4 regions of the Streptomyces sp. DSM 120436 genome follow, and region 4 is predicted to be linked to each of the others. Evidence: riboswitches for the same ligand, from Rfam matches in the RefSeq annotation. Region 4 holds a riboswitch; each other region holds the start of a gene.

Region 1 (5,363 bases), 420 kb from region 4:
ACCGGGCGGCCGCGCGCGCCGTCCCCGTAAAATCGGGGGCACTGTGTCTGAATCCGTGATGAGCACCCCCGAAGCACCGCACGCCGCGCAGCAGCCCGGCGCGCAGGCCCGCCGCGCCCGCGCGAAGGGGGAGCCGCGCTTCCCCGACGGCCCGAAGGCCGACCCCGCCGGGTCGCACTTCGAGCGGCGGATCCGCAGTTTCCAGCCCCGCCGCAGCCGGGTCACCGCAGGTCAGGCGGACGCCCTGCAGCGGCTGTGGCCGGTGTGGGGGCTCGACATCGACGGCAGCCGCCGCCTGGACCTGGCCGAGCTGTTCGGGAACGACCGGCCGGTCGTCCTGGAGATCGGCTTCGGCATGGGCGAGGCCACCGCCGAGATGGCCGCCGCCGACCCGGGGACGAACGTCCTCGCCGTGGACGTCCACACCCCCGGCCAGGGCCACCTGCTGCACCTCGCCGAGGAGCGCGGGCTGACCCACGTGCGGGTGGCGAACGGGGACGCGATCATCCTGCTGCGCGAGATGCTCGCACCGGACTCGCTGAGCGGGCTGCGCGTCTTCTTCCCGGACCCCTGGCCGAAGAAGCGGCACCACAAGCGGCGGCTGATCCAGCCCGAGTTCCTCACCCTCGCCGCGTCCCGCCTGGCGCCGGGCGCGCTCGTGCACTGCGCCACCGACTGGGAGCCGTACGCCGAGCAGATGCTCGAGGTGCTCACCGCGCACCCCGCCTTCGCGAACACGCGGGCGGACGGCGGTTTCGCGCCGCGTCCTCAGTTCCGGCCGCTCACCCGTTTCGAGCGGCAGGGGCTGGACAAGGGGCATGTGGTGAACGACCTGCTCTTCCGCCGCGTACCGCACGACGACCGTGCCGGGCGCCGGGCCGGGGACCCCGCCTGACCTCCCCGAGCCCCTGAGCCGGCACGCAGCCCTGCCCCTTTCTCGTTAGGGTCGAACCCGTGGCCAGCAGCCCTCCGTACCCGCCGTACCCCGGCGCAGCTCCCGGCAGCGCGCTGCGGCACCCGCACTGGTGGCAGCGCCCCGCGGTGCGCTACGGAGCGGTGGTCACCCTGCTGGCCCTGTCCGGGCTGGTGATCCTCGCGCTGGTCAGGGAGCAGACGGGCACCGAGGGCTTCCTGGTCGGCCTGGGGCTGGCCGTGCTGCCGGTCCCGCTGCTGCTCGCGGCGTTCCGCTGGCTGGGCCGGGTGGATCCGGTCCCCTGGCGGAACCTGCTGTTCGCCTTCGCCTGGGGGGCGTGCGCGGCGGCGCTCATGGCGATCGTGGCGAACAGCTTCGCCACCCGGTGGATAGCGACGACCACCGCCGACCCGGCCGGCGCCGACACCCTGGGCACGACGGTGATAGCGCCGGTCGTGGAGGAGACCTCGAAGGCGGCGGCGGTGCTGCTGCTCTTCCTCTTCCGCAGACGCGAGGTCAACGGGATCCTCGACGGCGTGGTGGCGGCCGGGTTCACCGCGACCGGCTTCGCGTTCACCGAGAACATCCTCTACCTCGGCAACGCCTTCGGCACCGACCAGCTCACCGGCGGCAGCGGCATCGCCTCGGTCACCGCGGCGACCTTCTTCGTCCGCATCGTCATGTCGCCCTTCGCGCACCCCCTGTTCACCGTGCTCACCGGCATCGGCTTCGGCGCGGCCGCGCTGTCCGCCGACCGGCAGCGGGTGCGGCGCGTGCTCTTCCCGGTCGCCGGGCTGCTCCTCGCGATGGGCATGCACGCCCTGTGGAACGGCTCCGCCACGCTCGGCCAGTTCGGCTTCCTCGCGGTGTACGGGGCGTTCATGGTGCCCGCGTTCGGGCTGCTGACCTGGCTGGTGGTGTGGACGCGGCAGCGGGAGCTGCGGACCGTGCGCACGGAGCTGCCCGCGTACGTGGCCGCCGGCTGGCTGCGTCCCGCGGAGCCGTTCGCGCTGAGCTCGATGCGGGCCCGGCGCCTCGCCCGGAGGTTCGCGCGTGAGCACGGGGGCGGGCCCGCGGCGCGCGCGGTCGCCCAGTACGAGGCGTACGCGACCTCGCTGGCGTTCCTGCGGCACCGGGGCCGCGCGGGGAAGGCGGGGCCGGATTTCGTGAGCCGGGAGCGGGAACTGCTGCTGGAGCTGTGGCACCGGCGCGCGGCGGCCCGCCCGGCGCTGGAGCACGCGGCCCGTCTCACGGCGCCCCCGGCGCCGTACGGCGCGGCGTGGGCGTACGGGCCCGTCCCCGCGCCGTGGCAGGCGTACGGGCAGCCGCCGCCCCACGGCCATCCGTACCCCGCGTACGGGGAGCGCCCCTACCGGCGCTGAGAAGCCCCGGACATGCGGGACCGGCAGCCCGGACGTCGGGGGGGCGTCGTCGGGGCTGCCGGCGTTCGCGGCGTCGGCGGCCGGGACGCGGCCGCCGGGTGGTTCAGACGCTGAGGCCCTTGCCGGCCAGCCAGGCGGCCGGGTCGACGCCGCCGGAGGAGCCGGCGGGGTGGACCTCGAAGTGGAGGTGGGCGCCGGTGACGTTGCCGGTCGCGCCGACGCGGCCGATCACGTCGCCGGTGGTGACCTTCTGACCGACGCTGACATTGATCGACGACTGGTGGGCGTACCAGATCTCGGTGCCGTCGTCGAGGGTGAGCACGGTCTTGTAGCCGTACGAGCCGTCCCAGCCAGCGGCGGTGATCGTGCCGGTGTGGACCGCCTTGATCAGCGTGCCGGTGGGGGCGGCGAAGTCGAGGCCCGTGTGGTAGCCGGAGGACCAGTAGGCGCCGGCCTGACCGAACGTCGAGGTGAGGGTGTACGAGGAGGTCGGCAGGGTGTACTGCTTGGCCAGCTCGGCGAGGCGCTCGGCCTCGGCCTTCTTCGCGGCCTCCTCCTCCGCCTCCTTCTTCGCGGCCTCGGCCTTCTCCTTGGCCTCCTTCTCCGCCTTGGCGGCGGCCTCGGCGGCCTCCTTCTCGGCGGCGGCGAGGGCGGCGGCCTGGGCCTTGCTCTGCGCCTGCCCCTGCTGCTGCTCGACCTGGGCCATGATGCGGGCGCGCAGCGCCTCTCCGGCGCCGGCGGCGCCCTCCTCGGCGTCGGCGGTGGTCATGCCGATGTCGCTGAGGGGGGTGCTCGAGCCCTTGGGGGTTTCCTCGTCGGAGAGGAGGGAACCCACGTGGGGCAGGTCGGGCATGGTGAGGGAGACGGGCGGCTTGCCGGTCTGGGCGCTGGCCATGCCGCCGGCGCCGACGGCGGCTATGACGCCGACGCCCAGGACGGTGGAGCTGCGCGCGAGTCCGCCTCCGCGCTGCTTGGCGACGCGGTGCCGCCCGCGCACGGGCCGCACGGACTCCGCGGTGGGGTTCCACTCCTCGAACGGACCCTCGTCGGCGCGGTCGGCGCCGTAGGCGAAGGTGTCGCTCGGGTGGAACGGGGCCTCGGGGGCAGGCGGGTTGGACGCCACGTGGGCGCGCTCCTTTCCTTCCTTCTTCGCCTACCGGGTTAGCTGACGGGTTCGGAGCAGGAAGGTCTCCTACGCGCGTATACGAGCCGTGTTCTCACGGCGGTATCCGCCCGATTCACCCCATGGTGGTGGTTCCCCGGTTCCCTCGCGGGATTCGGCGCGTGCGCACGGAGCCGCCTTCTGTGACGGCTGGGACGACCGCGCTGCGTTATCGAACGTTAATAGACGCGGGGGCCGGATTCCAAGCCGTTCCCCTTGATCGTTCATGGTTTCCGCGCGGACTTAAGCGTCATGACCGGGTGAAAACGGGCGAGTTGACCGCGCGTCGGACGACCGGCCGAACCTGACGGTATGTCAGTTGTTATGCGCTGCGAAGCACTCCGCTCACGCTGAGTGAAAGGCGGGAAGAAAGGCGCCGACCCAAGGCGTCGGCATGCGGAAAACACCGAGGGCCGGAACCCTTTTGGATTCCGGCCCTCGGCCTTCAGTAGCGGGGACAGGATTTGAACCTGCGACCTCTGGGTTATGAGCCCAGCGAGCTACCGAGCTGCTCCACCCCGCGTCGGTAATCACCAGTGTACGGCATCCACGGGGCCCGACGCACACCCCTTCCCGGGCAGCCCGGTCAGCCGCCCGGCAGATGCGCGTTCGGCGCCTTCGCACGCTGCTCGTACTCCGGCAGGACCAGCACCGTGGCGCCGCCGTCCGCCAGCACCGCGCTGCCGTCGGCGTCCGCCACGAAGGTGTCCGGCTCCCGCCAGGCCGTGACCACCCGGCGCACCCCGGCGTCCAGGATCAGCCGCGCGCAGGGCGCCGGCCGGGACGCGCGACGGGCGCACGGTTCCAGGCTGGAGTAGACGGTGGCGCCGGCCAGCCGCGGGTCGGTGGGGTCGGTCCTGGCGAGCGCGGCCTCCTCCGCGTGCACCACGGGGTCGCCGCCCTCGCGGGAGTGCCCCCGCGCCAGCTCGGTGCCGTCGGCGGCGACCACGACCGCGCCGACGCTGAACGCGGTCTCGGAGGGCGGGCACCGCGCGGCCAGCTCGCAGGCGAGGGCGAGCCAGTGGCGGTCGGCCGCGGAGGGCAGCGCGCCGGTGCCGGGCGCGGTGGGCTCGTAGCGCATCAGGACGACGTCGCCGACGGGCCGGGTCTCGACCAGCCGCAGCCGACCGCCCTGGTAGGAGCCGGGGCCGAACAGCCGGGGGGCGTCCGGGTCGCCGACGAACAGCGGGGCGAGGACGAGCTGCAGCTCGTCGGCGAGGCCCTGGGTCATCAGCTGGGTGTGGATCCGTCCGCCGCCCTCGACCATCAGGCGCCGCACCCCGCGCTCGTCGTGCAGGTGCTCCAGCAGCCGCCGCCAGTCCAGGCCGTCGCCGAGCGGGACGACGTCGGCGGCGAGACCGAGGGCGCGGGCCCGTCCGGCGCCCTCGTCGGTGGTGTAGAGGACCTTCTCGCCGCCGGTGTGCCAGAACCGCGCCGCCGGGTCCAGGTCGCCGGAGCCGCTCACCATGACCTTCAGCGGGTACTCCGGCCTGCCGTCCGCGACCCGGGCGGCGCGGCGCTCGGGCGAGTTGACCAGCAGACGGGGGTTGTCGGCGCGCAGGGTGCCGGCGCCGACCAGGACGGCGTCCACGGAGGCCCGCACCCCGTCGACCCGGTCGAAGTCGGCCGGGCTCGACAGCAGCAGCCGCTCCGGGCCGGTGTCGTCCAGGTAGCCGTCGAGGGAGACGGCGGCGGACAGCAGGACGTACGGGTGCGGCATCGGCGGGCTCTCCGGGTGCGGGGCGGCGGCGGGACCGCTGCGCGGTCCGGGTCCAGTCTGGCAACCCGTGCGGCGGGGAGCGGACCGTGCCCCGGCCGCCGGGACCGGGTCAGGGCTCGATCAGGCCGACCCGGATGGCGTAGCGGGTGAGCTCCAGCCGGTCCTTGAGGCCCAGCTTGGCGAGCA
Region 2 (5,363 bases), 2.5 Mb from region 4:
GCTCGTAGAAGCTGACCAGGCGCTCGGCGTCGTCGGCGGTGATGGGGCGGATGCGCGCGGTGCCGCCGTCGCGCAGCACCACGTCGGCCTCCCAGTGGTCGGGGTACTCGTGGCGGTCCGACGAGGTCTGCATGGGCCCCAGAGTACGGCTCGCGTCCGACAACGGTGCGAGGCAGTCTGTGGGGGACGGCTGCCGGGCCGGGGCCGCGGCCCGGCAGCCGCCGGAGGCCGTCCCGGACGCCGCTCCGGGCTCGCGCCCCCGCTATGGAAGAATGGTCTAGACAACCGTGAACAGCGAAGGGCAGCAACACATGGCTGAGCGCCGCGTCAACGTCGGCTGGGCCGAGGGTCTCCACGCCCGCCCCGCCTCCATCTTCGTCCGGGCCGCCACGGCCGCAGGCGTCCCGGTGACGATCGCCAAGGCCGGGGGCACCCCGGTCAACGCGGCCTCGATGCTGGCTGTCCTGGGCCTGGGCGCCCAGGGCGGCGAGGAGATCGTCCTCGCCTCCGACGCCGAGGGCGCGGACGCCGCCCTGGACCGTCTGGCGAAGCTGGTCGCCGAGGGCCTCGAGGAACTCCCCGAGACCGTCTGAATTCATGTCTCCGCACGCGACGGCCGTGCGACTCGGAAAGGCCCGTCCGGACCCCGGACGGGCCTTTTCTTTCCCTCTTCCCATTTCCGGGCAGCCGAAAAAAGCCCCCGCCCTTCGCGTCCTCTTTTTATACGGGTCCCGTGTTAAGGGCGCAGGCTCGGCATGTTTACGGGATGTTGCGCGTTCCTCACACGGCCCGTGCGGACGGCCCGCTCGGCGCCGGAGCCGAACCGGAGCCGGTGGCCGGCGTCGGCCTGCTCGGTGTGCAGCCCCGTGAGGGTCCGCGCCCGCTCGCCGTCGCCGCGGGCCACGGCGTCCACGATCGCGCCGTGCTCCGCCCAGTACGCCACCGGGTCGGCCGGCCCGTCGACCGCGTACATCCAGGCGATCTTGTGTCTGAGCTGGGTCAGCACCGACGTCAGCGCCGGGCTGCCGGAAGCCTGGGCGAGCGTCTCGTGGAACCAGCCGCCCAATGAGCTCAGATCGTCGCTGCCGCCCTGACGTGCGCGTTCCTGCCCCAGCCTGACCAGGCCGCGCAGCACCTTCAGATGCGCGTCGGTACGCCGCTGGGCCGCCCGCAAGGCGCCGAGGGGCTCCAGCAGCCGGCGCATCTCCAGCAGGTCGGCGGCCTCCTGCTCGGTGGGCTCCGCCACGCACGCGCCCGCGTGCCGCCGGGTGACCACGAAGCCCTCGGCCTCCAGCGTGCGCAGGGCCTCGCGGACGGGGACGCGGGAGACCCCGTAGCGGCGGGCGAGCAGTTCCTCGGTGAGCCGGCTCCCGCGCCCGTGGACACCGGCGACGATGTCGTCCCGGATCGCCGTGCACACCGAGTGCGCGGGAATACGCATGACCGACCTCCGGCTCAATTCCCGTGGAACGCCGACGATTGACGTCCGTTCGTGACTCTATTGCAATCGGCGGCGTTTTCCGACGGCGGACCGGAATTCCTCCGTGATTTTCAGACAGAGGCGCCGGGACGGATGGGTCCCGGAACGGCAAAAGCCCCGGCTCACGGAGAGCCGGGGCCCGAGGGCGTGACGGGTGCGCCTCAGATGTTCACGCCGTGCGACCGGAGGTAGGCGACCGGGTCGAGGTCGGAACCGTACTCGGCGGACATGCGCGCCTCGAAGTGGAGGTGGGCGCCGGTGACGTTGCCCGTGGCGCCGGAGAGACCGATCTGCTGGCCGGCGGCGACCTCCTGCCCCACCGACACGGCGATGGACGACAGGTGCGCGTACTGGGTGTACGTGCCGTCGTGCATCTTGATGACGACCTGGTTGCCGTACGCCCCGCCCCAGCCGGCCTCGACGACGGTGCCGACGCCGACGGACTGGACGGGCGTGCCGCTCGCGGCGTGGAAGTCGATCCCGGTGTGACTGCCGGACGACCAGATGGCGCCGCCGCTCCGGTAGGCGGTCGAGACGTACGAGCCGGGGATCGGGGAGACGAAGGTGTTGAGCCGCTTGCGCTCGGCCTCGCGGGCGGCGCGCTCCTGCTCGGCGCGGGCCTTCTCCGCCTCTTCGGCCGCCCGCTCGCGCGCCGCCTCCTCGGCGGCCTTGCGCGCGGCCTCCTCGGCCGCCACGCGGGCGGCCTCGTGCTGGGCGGCGGCCTGGGCGTCGATACGGTCGGCGACCACGTCGCCCAGGGTGACGACGGGGGTGAGGCCGGTCTGTGCCGCGGCCGGTCCGGCGGCGAGCGCGGGGGCCGCGAGGGAGCCGACGACGCCGGTGCCCGCGAGGGCCGCGACGCCCGCGGCGCGGGCGGAGCCGCGCTGGACGCGGCTGGGACGACGGTGCTTCCCGGTGGCGCGGGTGAACGCCATGTACAGGCTGGTCCTTTCCTTCCCTCTCGCCTACCGGGTTAGCTGACGGGTTCGGAGCAGGAAGGTCTCCTACGGACCCCCTCGCGACACGCGCGGGCGTCCGATTCACCCCAGGGATCTCATGTGGGTCCCCGGCTCCCCTGGCTCGCGCCGTACGGGGACTCGGCGATGGCTGTCCGGTGCCGCGGGTGCGGCGCACTGCCCGACGAACAGCCCGCACGAAGCTAAGCGGGACACCGCGCGATCCCCAAACGATTCCCGGGTTTTGTAGCGCATCCCACAGGGCAGACGGGCAACCTCCGCCCCAATTCGGGCATATGGGAGCCCCGGTGACGGCGACGTCACCGGGGCCTTTCACGCGCGCGTGTGCGGCGGCCGCCCTACTCGGCCGTCACGACGGTGACTTCGCCGATCCCGAGCGCCTCCACCGGCGCCTTGATCTGCGCCGCGTCACCGACGAGCACGGTGACGAGACGGTCCACCGGGAAGGCGTTCACGACGGCTGCCGTGGCCTCCACGGTGCCGGTCGCGGCCAACTGCCGGTACAGATCGGCCTGGTAGTGGTCCGGCAGGTGCTGCTCGACCTGGTCGGCCAGCGTGCTCGCGACGGCCGCGGCGGTCTCGTACTTGAGCGGCGCCACGCCCACCAGGTTCTGCACGGCGACGTCGCGCTCCTCGTCGGTGAGGCCCTCGGCGGCCAGCGTGCGCAGCACGGTCCACAGGTCGTCCAGCGCCGGGCCGGTGTTGGGGGTGTCGACGGAGCCGCTGATGGCCAGCATCGACGCGCCCGTGCCGTCCGGGGCCGACCGCAGCACCTGGCCGAACGCCCGGACGCCGTAGGTGTATCCCTTCTCCTCGCGCAGGACACGGTCCAGGCGCGAGGTGAGGGTGCCGCCGAGGCAGTACGTGCCGAGCACCTGCGCGGGCCACACCCGGTCGTGCCGGTCCGGGCCGACACGGCCGATCAGCAGCTGCGTCTGGACGGCGCCGGGCCGGTCCACGACGACCACGCGGCCGGTGTCGTCCGCGACCACCGGCGGCACCGGCCGCGGCTGGGCCTGCGAGCCCGTCCAGGCGCCCAGGGTGTCGGCGAGCAACTCGTCCAGGTCGACGCCGGTGAGGTCGCCGACCACCACGACGGTCGCCGTGGCCGGGCGGACGTGCTTCTCGTAGAAACCGCGCACGGCCGCGGAGTCGATGCGCGCGACGGTCTCCTCGGTGCCCGGGCGCGGGCGCGACATGCGCGCACTCGCCGGGAACAGCTCCTTGGCCAGCTCCTTCGCGGCGCGGCGGGACGGACTCGCCAGCTCGTGCGGGATCTCGTCGAGGCGGTTGCGGACCAGCCGCTCGATCTCGCTGTCGGCGAAGGCGGGCGCGCGCAGGGCGTCGGCGACCAGACCGAGCCCCTTGGCCAGCCGCGAGGCCGGCACCTCGAGGCTGAGACGGACGCCGGGGTGGTCGGCGTGCGCGTCCAGGGTGGCGCCGCAGCGCTCCAGCTCGGCGGCGAACTCCTCGGCGGTGTGCTTGTCGGTGCCCTCGGAGAAGGCGCGCGCCATGATCGTGGCGACGCCGTCGAGGCCCTCCGGCTCCGCGTCCAGGGGAGCGTCGAGGACCACCTCGACGGCGACGACCTGCTGGCCGGGGCGGTGGCAGCGCAGCACGGTCAGGCCGTTGTCGAGGGCGCCGCGCTCGGGGGCCGGGAAGGCCCAGGGCCTGGCCTCGCCCGCCTGCGGCCGGGGGTGGAACTCCATCGTGGCGAGCTCGGTCACTTCGCCGTCTCCTCGTTGTCGTCGGCGCCGGCGCCGGCTGCGGCTGCGGCTGCGGCTGCGGCTGCGGCTTCCTCGGTCTCGTCGGCGGCGTCCTCGGCCGCCGGGGCGGCGGGCTCGTAGACGAGCACCGCGCGGTTGTCGGGCCGCAGGCGGGCCTTGGCGACCTCCTGGACCTCCTCGGCCGTCACCTCCAGGACGCGGCTCACGGCGGTCAGGGCGAGCTGCGGGTCGCCGAACAGCACGGCGTAGCGGCAGAGTTCGTCGGCGCGGCCGGCGACCGTGCCGAGCCGGTCGAGCCACTCGCGCTCCAGCTGGGCCTGGGCGCGCTCCATCTCCTCGGCGGTGGGGCCCTCCTCGGCGAAGCGGGCGAGCTCCTCGTCGATGGCGGCCTCGACGACGGGCACCTCGACGTCGCCGGACGTCTTGACGTCCAGCCAGCCCAGGGACGGCGCCCCGGCCAGCCGCAGCAGGCCGAACCCGGCGGCCACGGCCGTGCGGTCGCGCCGCACCAGGCGGTTGTAGAGCCGCGAGGACTCGCCGCCGCCGAGGACGGTGAGCGCCAGGTCAGCCGCGTCGCACAGGCGCGTGCCGTCCTCCGGGAGCCGGTAGGCGGCCATCAGCGCCCGCGCGGGGACCTCCTCCTCGACGACCTCGCGCAGCTCCTCGCCGATGACGTCGGGCAGCGAGCCGTCGCGCGGGGCGGGCTTGCCGTCGTGCGACGGGATGGAGCCGAAGTACTTCTCGACCCAGGCGAGCGTCTGCTCCGGGTCGATGTCGCCGACCACGGAGAGCACCGCGTTGTTCGGCGCGTAGTACGTGCGGAAGAACTGGCGGGCGTCCTCCAGGGTCGCCGCGTCCAGGTCCGCCATCGACCCGATCGGAGTGTGGTGGTAGGGGTGGCCCTCCGGGTAGGCGAGGGCGGTGAGCTTCTCGAAGGCGGTGCCGTAGGGGACGTTGTCGTACCGCTGACGGCGCTCGTTCTTCACCACGTCCCGCTGGTTCTCCATGGACTCCTCGTCCAGGGCGGTCAGCAGGGAGCCCATGCGGTCGGCCTCCAGCCAGAGGGCGAGCTCCAGCTGGTGGGCGGGCATGGTCTCGAAGTAGTTGGTGCGCTCGAAGCTCGTCGTGCCGTTGAGCGAGCCGCCGGCGCCCTGCACCAGTTCGAAGTGGCCGTTGCCC
Region 3 (5,363 bases), 3.4 Mb from region 4:
GCGACAGCGCCCACTTCGACTCGCTCACCCCGCACCGCATCGCCGCGCAGGACGCCGACGGTGTCGAGCTGCTGTTCGTCCACACCCTGCTGCAGAGTCCCACGGCCGCCCTGTGCCTGGGCCCGACCCCTGGAGAGACACCGTGAGCGGCAAGGACATGGAGGAGAAGTTCCCCCGGGCCCTGTGGGTCCGTCTGTTCGTCTACGTCGTGGTCGGGCACGTCTTCGCGGCCTTCATCTACTTCCTCTTCGAGATCGCGCCGAAGAAGTAGCGGCCGGCCGGGCGACGGGAGCCGGCGTCAGTCGAGCAGGCGCTCGCGCAGCCGCTCCCGGAGGGCCGGCGTGAGACCGAGCCCCTGCTCCAGGTAGGCGTCCACGCCGCCCCAGGTCTCCTCGACGGTCTCGAAGGCCGCCGCCAGATACTCCTCGCGCGCGTCGAACAGCGGGCTGAGCAGCTCCATGACCTCGGGGGAGTAGGCGTCGGGGGAGCTGCCGCTGCGGCGCACCTTGTAGCGGCGGTGCTTGGCGTTGGACTTCAGGTAGTCCTCGACGATCGCGTCGCGCTCCACGCCCACGGCGAGCAGGGTGACCGCCACGGAGAGACCGGCGCGGTCCTTGCCGGCCGCGCAGTGCATCAGCGCGGGGACGCTGTCCTCGGCGAGCGCGCGCAGCACCTGGGAGTGCTCGGCGGTGCGCTCCTTGACGATCATGCGGTACGAGGTGATCATCCGGTCGGCGCCCTGGCCGTCGGCGAGGATCGCGCGGAGCTGGTCCAGGTCGCCGTCGCGCACCATCTTCCAGAACTCCGCGCCGTCGGCCGGGTCGCTCAGCGGCAGGTTGACGTTGCGCACGCCCGGCAGCTCCACGTCCGGCCCCTCCAGCTTCTGGTCGGCCGCGTTGCGGAAGTCGAACACGGTGTGCAGGCCGAGCGAGGAGAGGAAGACGGCGTCCTCCGCGGTGGCGTGGGCGAGGTGACCGCTGCGGAACAGCACACCGTGCCGCACCCGCCGGCCGTCCACCGTGGGCAGCCCGCCCACGTCGCGGAAGTTGCGCACCCCGGTCAGCTGGGGCTCGGTCGACGGGATCTCCTGCGTCACGGACGGCTCCTCCCACTCGGCGCCGTCGCCGCGGCTCGTCGACGGGCACCACTCGACGATACGACATACCTGCCTGGGGCAATGAGTTGTCCACAGGGTGACTGAGCGGGCCCCCGGTCGGCTGGTGACGTGCTGAGAAACGTCGCTTTTTATTCGATTTTGTGAGGCGTGTGACGGGTTGGTGTCACGGGAGACCGGAGGCTGCCATCGTGTCGGCTGCGGCGTCGGACTTCGGGTGATTGAGGCGTTCTGTCCGATTAGGCCGGTTAGGGGTAACTTGCTCCGATGGAGCGGGAATTGAGGATGGGGTGCGTGAGCATCGTCATACCGGTGACCGTGCGCTGTCGCCATGTCCACGTAATTCCCCTCCCTGGCAAGGGAATTCGCCCGTGTGCCGCTTCCGACATCAACGCACGGTGACGTCTTTTTCCCCTTTCGATCACGTAAAAAGCGGGTTCGCGGGAACCCGCGCTTGTTTCGCCCCGTCGGGGTCGCTTACGTTCCCAACCGATCCGGACGGACGCCTAATCCTGCCGCCGCCCGGAGCCCGCACACACTGACCCGACGTACGGCAGGAGCGGGGGACCCACAGGTACCACTGCCTGTTCCGGACCCCGGAAACAGGCTTGGGGTTAAGCCGCGCGGCAACGCGGCCGGACATCTCCAGTCCGCACCCGACAGCTCACCTCGTAGGCGCCGGAGAGGAATTCGTCATGCCCGCGAAGGGTAAGCACCGCCGTACCAAGGCTCAGCGTTTCACCCGCTCCATCGCCGTCGCCGGAACCGGTGGCGCCGCGCTCGCCCTGCCGTTCCTCGGCGCCACCGGCGCGCACGCCGCGACGCCGCAGTCGGCCCCCGAGAAGTCGGTCCAGTCGCTGTCCGTCACCGGCCAGCAGGCCAAGGCCGACAAGGGCGACGAGGCCCGCACGTACACCGTGAAGGCCGGCGACTACCTCGCCAAGATCGCCGAGGCGGAGCACGTCGACGGCGGCTGGAAGCAGCTCTACGCGGACAACCGCGAGGCCGTGGGTGACGACCCGTCGCTCATCCACCCGGGTCTGAAGCTCTCCGTCGACGGCAAGGCCGCCGCCAAGAGCACGCCCCGGCAGTCCACTTCGCCGCAGGCGCCGAAGTCCGCCGCTCCCAAGGCCGAGCAGCCCGCCGAGCAGCCTGCCGAGAAGCCCGCTCAGCAGCCCGCGCAGAAGTCGTCCGAGGAGTCCGCCTCCGACGGCGCCTCCACCCAGACCACCTCCGGCTACAGCTCGCCGGTGCCCGGCGGCGGCGTCGGCACCGCCTACAAGGTGGCCGGCAGCATGTGGTCCAGCGGCTACCACACCGGTGTCGACTTCAGCATCCCGACCGGCACCTCCCTGAAGGCCGTCGGCGCCGGCACCGTCGTCTCCGCCGGCTGGGGCGGCGCGTACGGCAACCAGGTCGTCATCAAGCTGAACGACGGCTACTACGCCCAGTACGCCCACCTGTCCTCGCTGTCCGTCTCGACGGGCCAGACGGTGAGCGCCGGCCAGCAGGTCGGTCTCTCCGGTGCGACCGGCAACGTGACCGGCCCGCACCTGCACTTCGAGATCCGCACCGGCCCGGACTACGGCTCGGACGTGGACCCGATCTCGTACCTCCGTTCCAAGGGCGTCTCCATCTGACCCCTCGCGGCACCCTTCCTGACACGCGCGCCGAAGGCCGGCCCCCGATCCACGGGGCCGGCCTTCGGCGTGTCCGGGCCCGGCCCGTACCTGTTCCGGGCTCGGTCAAACCCGGGAGTGGCTTATCTCACCGCCCGTCAACCCCTCCCTACGGTCGCGTAGGTCACATCGGAAGGTGAATCATGTGCGGCTGTGGCAGACGATTCGAAGAGTGACAAGGCAACAGTGATCGGGTCGTACGTGGCGGTGGGGGACAGCTTCACCGAGGGCGTCGGCGACCCCGGCCCCGACGGGGCGTTCGTCGGCTGGGCCGACCGGCTCGCCGTCCTGCTCGCCGACCGCAGGCCCGAGGGCGACTTCCAGTACGTCAATCTCGCGGTGCGCGGCAAGCTGCTGGACCAGATCGTGGCCGACCAGGTCCCGCGGGCCGTCGAACTCGCCCCCGACCTGGTCTCGTTCTGCGCGGGCGGCAACGACATCCTGCGTCCGGGCACCGACCCGGACGAGGTCGCCGAGCGCTTCGAGAAGGCCGTCGCCCGGCTCGCCGCGGCGGCCGGCACGGTCCTGGTGACCACCGGGTTCGACACCCGTGGCGTCCCGCTGCTCAAGCACCTGCGCGGCAAGATCGCCACGTACAACGGGCACGTGCGGGCCGTCGCCGACCGGTACGGCTGCCCGGTGCTCGACCTGTGGTCGCTGCGCAGCGTGCAGGACCGCAGAGCCTGGGACGCCGACCGGCTGCACCTCTCGCCCGAGGGGCACACCCGCGTCGCGCTGCGCGCGGGCATGTCCCTCGGCCTGAAGGTGCCCGCCGACCCGGAGCAGCCGTGGCCGCCGCTCCCGCCGCGCGGCACCCTGGAGATCCGCCGGGACGACGTCCACTGGGCCCGCGAGTACCTGGTGCCGTGGATCGGCCGCCGTCTGCGCGGCGAGTCCTCCGGCGACCACGTCACGGCGAAGGGGCCGCTGTCCCCGGACGACATCCGCTCGTGGATCGCGGCGGTCGCATGACGACAGGGGCGGGTCCGGAGCCCTGGCCCGGACCCGCCCCTGCGGGCTCTTCCACAACCCGCACCCGCTGTCGGAGCCGCCGCACATAATGGAATCTCCGATCGATTCCCTGTGGAGGTACCGTGGCCGCTTCTTCCGCCCCCGGGCCGGGGCTGAGCGCCCTGCGGCCGCCGGCCTTCGGTGCGGAGCCGACAGGTGAGCGCCTGGCGCGGATCCGCAGGTCCCCGCACTTCGCGAACGGCGTGTTCCGGAACCCGGGCGGCCCGGCCCGTGTGCGCCCCTCCGGGTCGGGCCGGGACATGGCCAGGCTGTACCTGGACAAGGACGCCCGCTCCCGCCGCGCCCCGCGGGCCGGGATCCCGGTGCATCCCACCACCCTCGCCGACCTGGCCCGCCCGCCCGCGACCGGGCTGCGCCTGACGTGGACGGGGCACTCCGGTGTGCTCGCGGAGATCGACGGGCAGCGGGTGCTGTTCGACCCCGTGTGGGCAGAGCGCTGCTCGCCCTTCCCCTTCGCCGGACCGAAGCGGCTGCACCCCGTTCCGCTGCCGCTGTCCGCGCTCGGCCCGGTGGACGTCGTGGTGATCTCCCACGACCACTACGACCACCTGGACATGCCGACGATCAGAGAGCTGGCCGGCACGGACACCGTGTTCGCCGTGCCGCTCGGGGTGGGCGCGCACCTGGAGCGCTGGGGCGTCCCCGCGGAGCGGCTGCGCGAGCTGGACTGGCAGGAGTCGACGCGGGTCGGCGGGCTCACCCTGACCGCGACCCCGGCCCGGCACTTCTGCGGGCGGGGCCTGCGCAACACCCAGCACACCCTGTGGGCCTCCTGGACGGTCGCCGGTGAGCGGCACCGCATTTACCACAGCGGCGACACCGGCTACTTCGACGGCTTCCGCGACATCGGCGCGGCCCACGGCCCGTTCGACGCGACGATGATCCAGGTCGGCGCCTATTCCGAGTTCTGGCCGGACATCCACATGACGCCCGAGGAGGGCGTGCGCGCGCACCTCGACCTCCAGGGCGGGGAGCCGGGCGGCGTGCTGCTGCCGATCCACTGGGGGACGTTCAACCTGGCGCCGCATCCGTGGGCGGAGCCGGGGGAGTGGATGAAGGACGCCGCCGAGGAGGCCGGCCAGGCGGTGGCGTTCCCCCGGCCGGGAGAGCCGTTCGAACCGGCGGGGAGGCTGCCGGTGGAGGCGTGGTGGCGGGCGGTGTCCGGTCCGATCGCCCGTCCGTGGCGGCGTTCCCGGATCGCTGAGGGTGTGGCCGGGACGAGCGAAGGGCGTCTCGGCCTCGCCGGTGAGCGGTGACGTCGGCCGGGGACGAGGCGGGCCGGTGGTTGCCCTTCGCCAGGGCCGTGCCCCTGGCGAAGGGCAACCACACAACCCGGAACGGATCACTCAGGGGCCGGCCGGGTCCGGTGCGTGCGTTCTCGGTGTTCTCCCAGGCCGAGAGGTGACACCGCCTCAGATGGTCGGGGTGTCGTCGACGACCGGCTTGTGAATTTCGACGACCGGCTTCCACCCCGTGGAGAACTCGATGAAGTCCGCGCGGGTGGGGTAGGTGTCGATCGCCCGACGGTCGCGCTTGGG
Region 4 (5,363 bases):
CACGGAGCGGGCGGCGCGCACGTGGTCGTCGCCGACGACGAACTCGGTGGAGCCGCCGCCGATGTCCACCACCAGGAACGGCCGGTGCAGGCCGTCCCGGCCGGTCAGCTCCCTGGTGGCGCCGGTGAAGGAGAACTCCGCCTCCTGGTCGCCGGTGATCACCTCGGGTTCCACGCCCAGGATCTCCACCACCCCGCGCACGAAGTCGTCGCGGTTCTCGGCGTCACGGGAGGCCGAGGTGGCGACGAAGCGCAGCTTCCGCGCGCCGTGCTTCTCGATGATCTGCGCGTACTCGCGGCAGGCGGCGAAGGTCCGCTCCAGCGCCTCCGGCGCCAGCCGGCCGGTGCGGTCGACGTCCTGGCCGAGCCGCACGATCGTCATCCGCCGGTCCAGGTCGGTGAGTCCGCCCGTCGCCGGGTCGACGTCGGCCACCAGCAGCCGGATGGAGTTCGTCCCGCAGTCGATCGCGGCGACCCGGGTCACCGGCCCTCCCCCGTCTCCTGCGCCGGCGTCACGCACGGCCCCTTGCTCCACCACTGCGGCAGCATCGCCAGCGCCTCGTCGCCCAGCGGGTTCACGCCGGGGCCGGCCGCGAGCGAGTGGGCGACCAGCACGTGCAGGCACTTCACCCGGTCCGGCATGCCGCCCGCGCTGGGGAAGTTCCTCAGCTCCTCGATCTCGTCGCGGCGCCGGACGTAGTCCTCGTGCGCCGCGCGGTAGGCGGCCGCGAGCTCCGGGTCGGCGGCCAGCCGCTCGGTCATCTCCTTCATCACGCCGTTCGCCTCCAGCGTGCCGATCGCGGAGTTCGCCCGCGGGCACGTCAGGTAGTACAGCGTCGGGAAGGGCGTGCCGTCGGGCAGCCGCGGCGCGGTCTCCACGACGTCCGGCTGTCCGCAGGGACAGCGGTGCGCGATGGCGCGCAGCCCGCGCGGGGGTCTGCCGAGCTGCTGCTTGAAGGCCTCGACGTCCGCGTCGGCGGGCTCGGTGCGCGGGGTCGTGGGCGGAGGGGTGTCCATACGTGTCTTTCTGCGATGTTCCGTCGGGTCACTGGTCGGCGGCGTCGGCCTTGTCGACACCGTCCCAGACGTTGGCGTACCAGGGGCGGTCGGCGGCCCGGAGGTCGCCGCGCGTGGTGGTGGCGCCGGCCGGGTCGACGACGATGTAGCCGGTCTCCCCCGGCATGACGTAGTGCAGGCGCCTGCGGATCTCCTGCTCGGCGTAGGCGTCGTCCTGCCAGCGGGCCTTGAGGTCGCGCAGCCGTTCGACCCGCTGGCGGGTCTCGTCCTGCTCCTTCTGCAGGTCGGCGATCTCCGCGCGCTGGGAGACGTACTGCCGCATCGGGTAGGCGAGGGCCACGACCAGGGAGCAGACCACCAGGACGAGCAGGGCCGCGCGGCCGGTCAGCCGGGAGCGGCGGGCCTGCCGCTTGGTCTGCGAGCGGTAGACCCGGGCCGCGGTCTGCTCACCGATCAGCCGGATCCTGGTCGCGGTGGAGAAACGGTCCCGGTCCTTGACCGCCATGTTCCCGCCTCTCGTTCGGTCTCCTACGCGCGTACGTCCCCGCACACGGTACGGGACCGGGTACGGGGACGTACGTACGACGCTTCCTGCGGGGGTGAGGTCAGCCCTTGAAGCGGGGGAACGCGCTGCGGCCGGCGTACACCGCGGCGTCGTCGAGGATCTCCTCGATGCGCAGCAGCTGGTTGTACTTGGCGACGCGCTCGGAGCGGGCCGGGGCGCCGGTCTTGATCTGGCCGCAGTTGGTGGCGACGGCGAGGTCGGCGATGGTGACGTCCTCGGTCTCGCCGGAGCGGTGGGACATCATGCACTTGAAGCCGTTGCGCTGGGCCAGCTCGACGGCGTCCAGGGTCTCGGTGAGCGAGCCGATCTGGTTGACCTTCACCAGCAGGGCGTTGGCGGCGCCCTCCTCGATGCCGCGGGCCAGGCGCTCCGGGTTGGTGACGAACAGGTCGTCACCGACGAGCTGGACCTTGTCGCCGAGCTTGGCGGTGATGGTCTTCCAGCCCTCCCAGTCGTCCTCGAACAGCGGGTCCTCGATGGACACGAGCGGGTACGCGTCGACGAGCTCCGCGTAGTACTCGGTCATCTCGGCGGCCGAGCGCTCCTTGCCCTCGAAGGTGTAGACGCCGTCCTTGTAGAACTCGGAGGCGGCCACGTCCAGGGCCAGGGCGATCTGCTCGCCGGGGGTGTAGCCGGCCTCCTGGATGGCCTCGAGGATGAGGTCGAGGGCCTCGCGGTTGGAGCCGAGGTTCGGGGCGAAGCCGCCCTCGTCGCCGAGGCCGGTGGCCAGGCCCTTGGCCTTCAGCACCTTCTTGAGGGTGTGGTAGACCTCGGCGCCCCAGCGCAGCGCCTCCGAGAAGGACTCCGCACCGATCGGAGCGATCATGAACTCCTGGATGTCCACGTTGGAGTCGGCGTGCGAGCCGCCGTTCAGGATGTTCATCATCGGCACCGGCAGCAGGTGCGCGTTCGGGCCGCCCAGGTAGCGGAACAGCGGCAGGTCGCTGGCCTCGGAGGCGGCGTGGGCGACGGCGAGCGAGACGCCGAGGATGGCGTTGGCGCCGAGCGAGCCCTTGTTGTCGGTGGCGTCCAGGTCGAACATCGCCTGGTCGATCAGGCGCTGCTCGGTGGCGTCGTAGCCGACGAGCTCCGGGCCGATCTGCTCGATGACGGCCAGTACGGCCTTCTCGACGCCCTTGCCGAGGTAACGGCCGGCGTCGCCGTCACGGAGTTCGACGGCCTCGAAGGCGCCGGTGGAGGCGCCGGACGGGACGGCGGCACGACCCGTGCTGCCGTCGTCGAGGCCGACCTCGACCTCGACCGTGGGGTTGCCTCGGGAGTCCAGGATTTCCCGGGCTACGACGACGTCGATGGACGGCACGAGCATCTCCTTCTTGGAATGTGACGCGGCTGAGCGGGGCCGCGGGGGCCCTGCGAGTCCGAGCCTAACCGGCTCCGGGCGATCGGCCATCCGGCCGCCCGCCTCATGGACAGAACCGAGAGTAAATTGTTTCCGAACGGAACAAAGCAGATTCGGGAAACCGTGACCGGAAACCGTGACCGCGGAGCGTCCGGACATGACCCCGCCCCGGTGCGTACGGGGAAGAAACGCACCGGGGCGGGTGGCCCGTGGGGACGGGGCGGGACCGTGCGGCCGGCCTTACTTCAGGTGAAGCTGCTGGCCCGGGTAGATGAGGTCGGCTTCCTCGACGATGTCGTCGTTCAGCTCGAACAGCTTCGCCCAGCCGCCCTTGACGTCGTGCTCCGCGGCGATCGAGCTGAGGGTGTCGCCCTTGACGACCTTGTACTCGCCGTCGCCCTTCTCGACCTTCTCGCCGGTCGGGGTGGTGACGGTCTTCTTCTCGGCCTTCTGCTCGGCCTTCTGCTCGGCCGGGGCGGCCGGGCGCTCGGCGGAGCGGGAGGCCTTCCGCTCGCTCTCGCGGGACTCCGTGGCGCCGGACTCCTGGGAGGAGCCCTCGGCGGAGGAGCCGTTGTAGGCGGCGTTGGACAGGCCGGTGCCGCAGACCGGCCAGGCGCCCTTGCCCTGGCCCGCGAGGACCTTCTCGGCGATCTCGATCTGCTGGGCCTTGGTGGCCTGGTCGGCGGTGGCCGCGTACTGGGTGCCGCCGTACCCGGCCCAGGTGGAGGCGGAGAACTGCAGGCCGCCGTAGTAGCCGTTGCCGGTGTTGATGGACCAGTTGCCGCCGGACTCGCACTGGGCGACGGCGTCCCACTCGGACGCGGTGGCGGCGGAGGCGTTGCCGGCCGCCATCAGCGGACCGGCGACGGCGGCGCCGGTGACACCGGCGATGGCGATGGCGCGAGTGGCCTTGGACGGACGACGGTGCTTGCCCTTGCCGGAAAACAGCATGGATGGATCCCCTCACCGACGCCTACGAGGTGAGCTGTCGGGTTCGGGCCGGTTGAGTTGCCCGGCCACGTCCCTCCCGGGACGCGGCTTCACCCCGAGCCGTACCGGACGTGAACCGTCCGGATCCGGCGCCTACCTGGGTCCCCCGCTCCTGCCTACGGCGCATGACGCGACGACTGTTCCCGTGCTGCCACTGGCAGGATTCGGCGTGGCGGCAGCCGGGGCCCGCGATGGCGAGCGGTCACGACCGTAAGCACGGGCCCGACGGAATTTCAAAGATGATCAGGTCTTCTGAGACCTATCTCTCACAGCCCTTATTACGGACATTCAGCCCGAATCGCTCCGTCAACTGCCGCCGCGCGGAGGCGCCTTCGGGCGCCGCCCCACGCCCGCTACTCGCCGGTCTCCGCGTCCACGAGAAGCCGCTGACCTGGCAGGATCAGGTTCGGGTCGTCACCGATGACCTGCTGGTTCTCGACGTAGAGCGCCGTCCATCCACCGGCGAGGGCAAGGGAGTCGGCGATGGACACCAGGCTGTCCCCGGCCCGCACGGTGTAGCGGCCGTCGGCGGCCTCGGCCGACGCCTCGGCGGAGCGCGAGGCGTGCCGACCGGCCGACGGGGTCGCGGCGTCGGCGCGCTCGCCCTCCTGGGCGCTGGGGCCGCGGTGGCGGCCCGGGCCGGTGGACTCGGACTCGGTGACCACCGAAGAGCCGGTACTCTGCCCCGACTTGTCCGACTCGTCACGCTCGGGGGTGGCGGAGGCGGACGAGGAGGCCGGGGCGCTCGCGTCACCCTTCTCCACCCCCTCCGCCTTCCCTCTCTTCTCCTCGCCGGACGAACCGGGCACGGCGGACGGAGAGGGGGAAGCGGACGCATCGCCCGGTTCGGGCGAACCGGACGGAGTGGCGGTGCCGGCGGCCCGGGAGCCGTCCGGGGTCGCGTCGTCCGCCACGCCCGGGTCGACGTTCGGGGACGCGGTGTCCTGCTGCAGACCCGTGGGCAGGCCGCAGGCGCGCCACTTGCCGCTCCCCTGCTCGGCGAGGATTCTCTCGGCGACGGTGATCTGCTGGTTGCGGCTGGCCTGGTCGGCGCTGGGCGCGAACTCCAGACCGCCGTAGGTCTCCCAGTCGTCCTGGGTCAACTGGAGGCCGCCGTAGTAGCCGTTGCCGGTGTTCTGGCTCCAGGAGCCGCCGCTCTCGCACTCCGCGACCCGGTCCCAGGTCTCGCCGTCCGCCGCACTGGCGCCGCCCGCCCCGAGCAGGGGGATCGCGATGGCGGAGCCGGTCACCCCGGCCGCGACGAGAAGAGCCGGAGCCTGGCGAGGGCGACGGTGTCGGCCGTTCCCGGAGAGCATGCGGAAGCCTTTCACTCGGCGACAAGGACCGGCACGGTGAGCAAAACCTTGCGGCGCGCCGTACTTGATGGGTGAACGTATAGGCAGACGATCAGTTGTCACAAGTTCATGCCGTG

What was found. A riboswitch is a leader RNA that binds a small molecule or an ion and turns the genes downstream of it on or off. The one in region 4 is predicted to bind cyclic di-AMP.
Region 1: another riboswitch for cyclic di-AMP. It lies ahead of ACWH4W_RS05175 (M23 family metallopeptidase); the one in region 4 lies ahead of ACWH4W_RS03180 (transglycosylase family protein).
Region 2: another riboswitch for cyclic di-AMP. It lies ahead of ACWH4W_RS14560 (M23 family metallopeptidase); the one in region 4 lies ahead of ACWH4W_RS03180 (transglycosylase family protein).
Region 3: another riboswitch for cyclic di-AMP. It lies ahead of ACWH4W_RS18370 (M23 family metallopeptidase); the one in region 4 lies ahead of ACWH4W_RS03180 (transglycosylase family protein).

What each region holds. Positions count from the first base shown of each region.
Region 1 is NZ_JBSKBS010000001.1:1,138,223-1,143,585, forward strand. Features, by position in the region: gene trmB (tRNA (guanosine(46)-N7)-methyltransferase TrmB) at 59-895, shown strand; gene ACWH4W_RS05170 (PrsW family intramembrane metalloprotease) at 955-2,295, shown strand; gene ACWH4W_RS05175 (M23 family metallopeptidase) at 2,399-3,418, opposite strand; cyclic di-AMP (ydaO/yuaA leader) riboswitch at 3,431-3,588, opposite strand; tRNA gene ACWH4W_RS05180 (tRNA-Met) at 3,907-3,980, opposite strand; gene ACWH4W_RS05185 (dihydrofolate reductase family protein) at 4,044-5,177, opposite strand; gene ACWH4W_RS05190 (response regulator) at 5,287-5,363, opposite strand, start outside.
Region 2 is NZ_JBSKBS010000001.1:3,208,968-3,214,330, reverse strand. Features, by position in the region: gene ACWH4W_RS14575 (bifunctional acetate--CoA ligase family protein/GNAT family N-acetyltransferase) at 1-133, opposite strand, end outside; gene ACWH4W_RS14570 (HPr family phosphocarrier protein) at 312-593, shown strand; gene ACWH4W_RS14565 (GntR family transcriptional regulator) at 737-1,441, opposite strand; gene ACWH4W_RS14560 (M23 family metallopeptidase) at 1,642-2,415, opposite strand; cyclic di-AMP (ydaO/yuaA leader) riboswitch at 2,428-2,593, opposite strand; gene ACWH4W_RS14555 (M16 family metallopeptidase) at 2,796-4,184, opposite strand; gene ACWH4W_RS14550 (M16 family metallopeptidase) at 4,181-5,363, opposite strand, start outside.
Region 3 is NZ_JBSKBS010000001.1:4,140,319-4,145,681, forward strand. Features, by position in the region: gene ACWH4W_RS18355 (helix-turn-helix domain-containing protein) at 1-146, shown strand, start outside; gene ACWH4W_RS18360 (DUF6126 family protein) at 143-271, shown strand; gene ACWH4W_RS18365 (tyrosine-protein phosphatase) at 299-1,096, opposite strand; cyclic di-AMP (ydaO/yuaA leader) riboswitch at 1,641-1,805, shown strand; gene ACWH4W_RS18370 (M23 family metallopeptidase) at 1,810-2,754, shown strand; gene ACWH4W_RS18375 (SGNH/GDSL hydrolase family protein) at 2,980-3,765, shown strand; gene ACWH4W_RS18380 (MBL fold metallo-hydrolase) at 3,888-5,081, shown strand; gene ACWH4W_RS18385 (hypothetical protein) at 5,238-5,363, opposite strand, start outside.
Region 4 is NZ_JBSKBS010000001.1:716,958-722,320, forward strand. Features, by position in the region: gene ACWH4W_RS03160 (Ppx/GppA phosphatase family protein) at 1-483, opposite strand, end outside; gene ACWH4W_RS03165 (DUF501 domain-containing protein) at 480-1,016, opposite strand; gene ACWH4W_RS03170 (FtsB family cell division protein) at 1,045-1,521, opposite strand; gene eno (phosphopyruvate hydratase) at 1,622-2,902, opposite strand; gene ACWH4W_RS03180 (transglycosylase family protein) at 3,182-3,892, opposite strand; cyclic di-AMP (ydaO/yuaA leader) riboswitch at 3,897-4,065, opposite strand; gene ACWH4W_RS03185 (LysM peptidoglycan-binding domain-containing protein) at 4,285-5,247, opposite strand.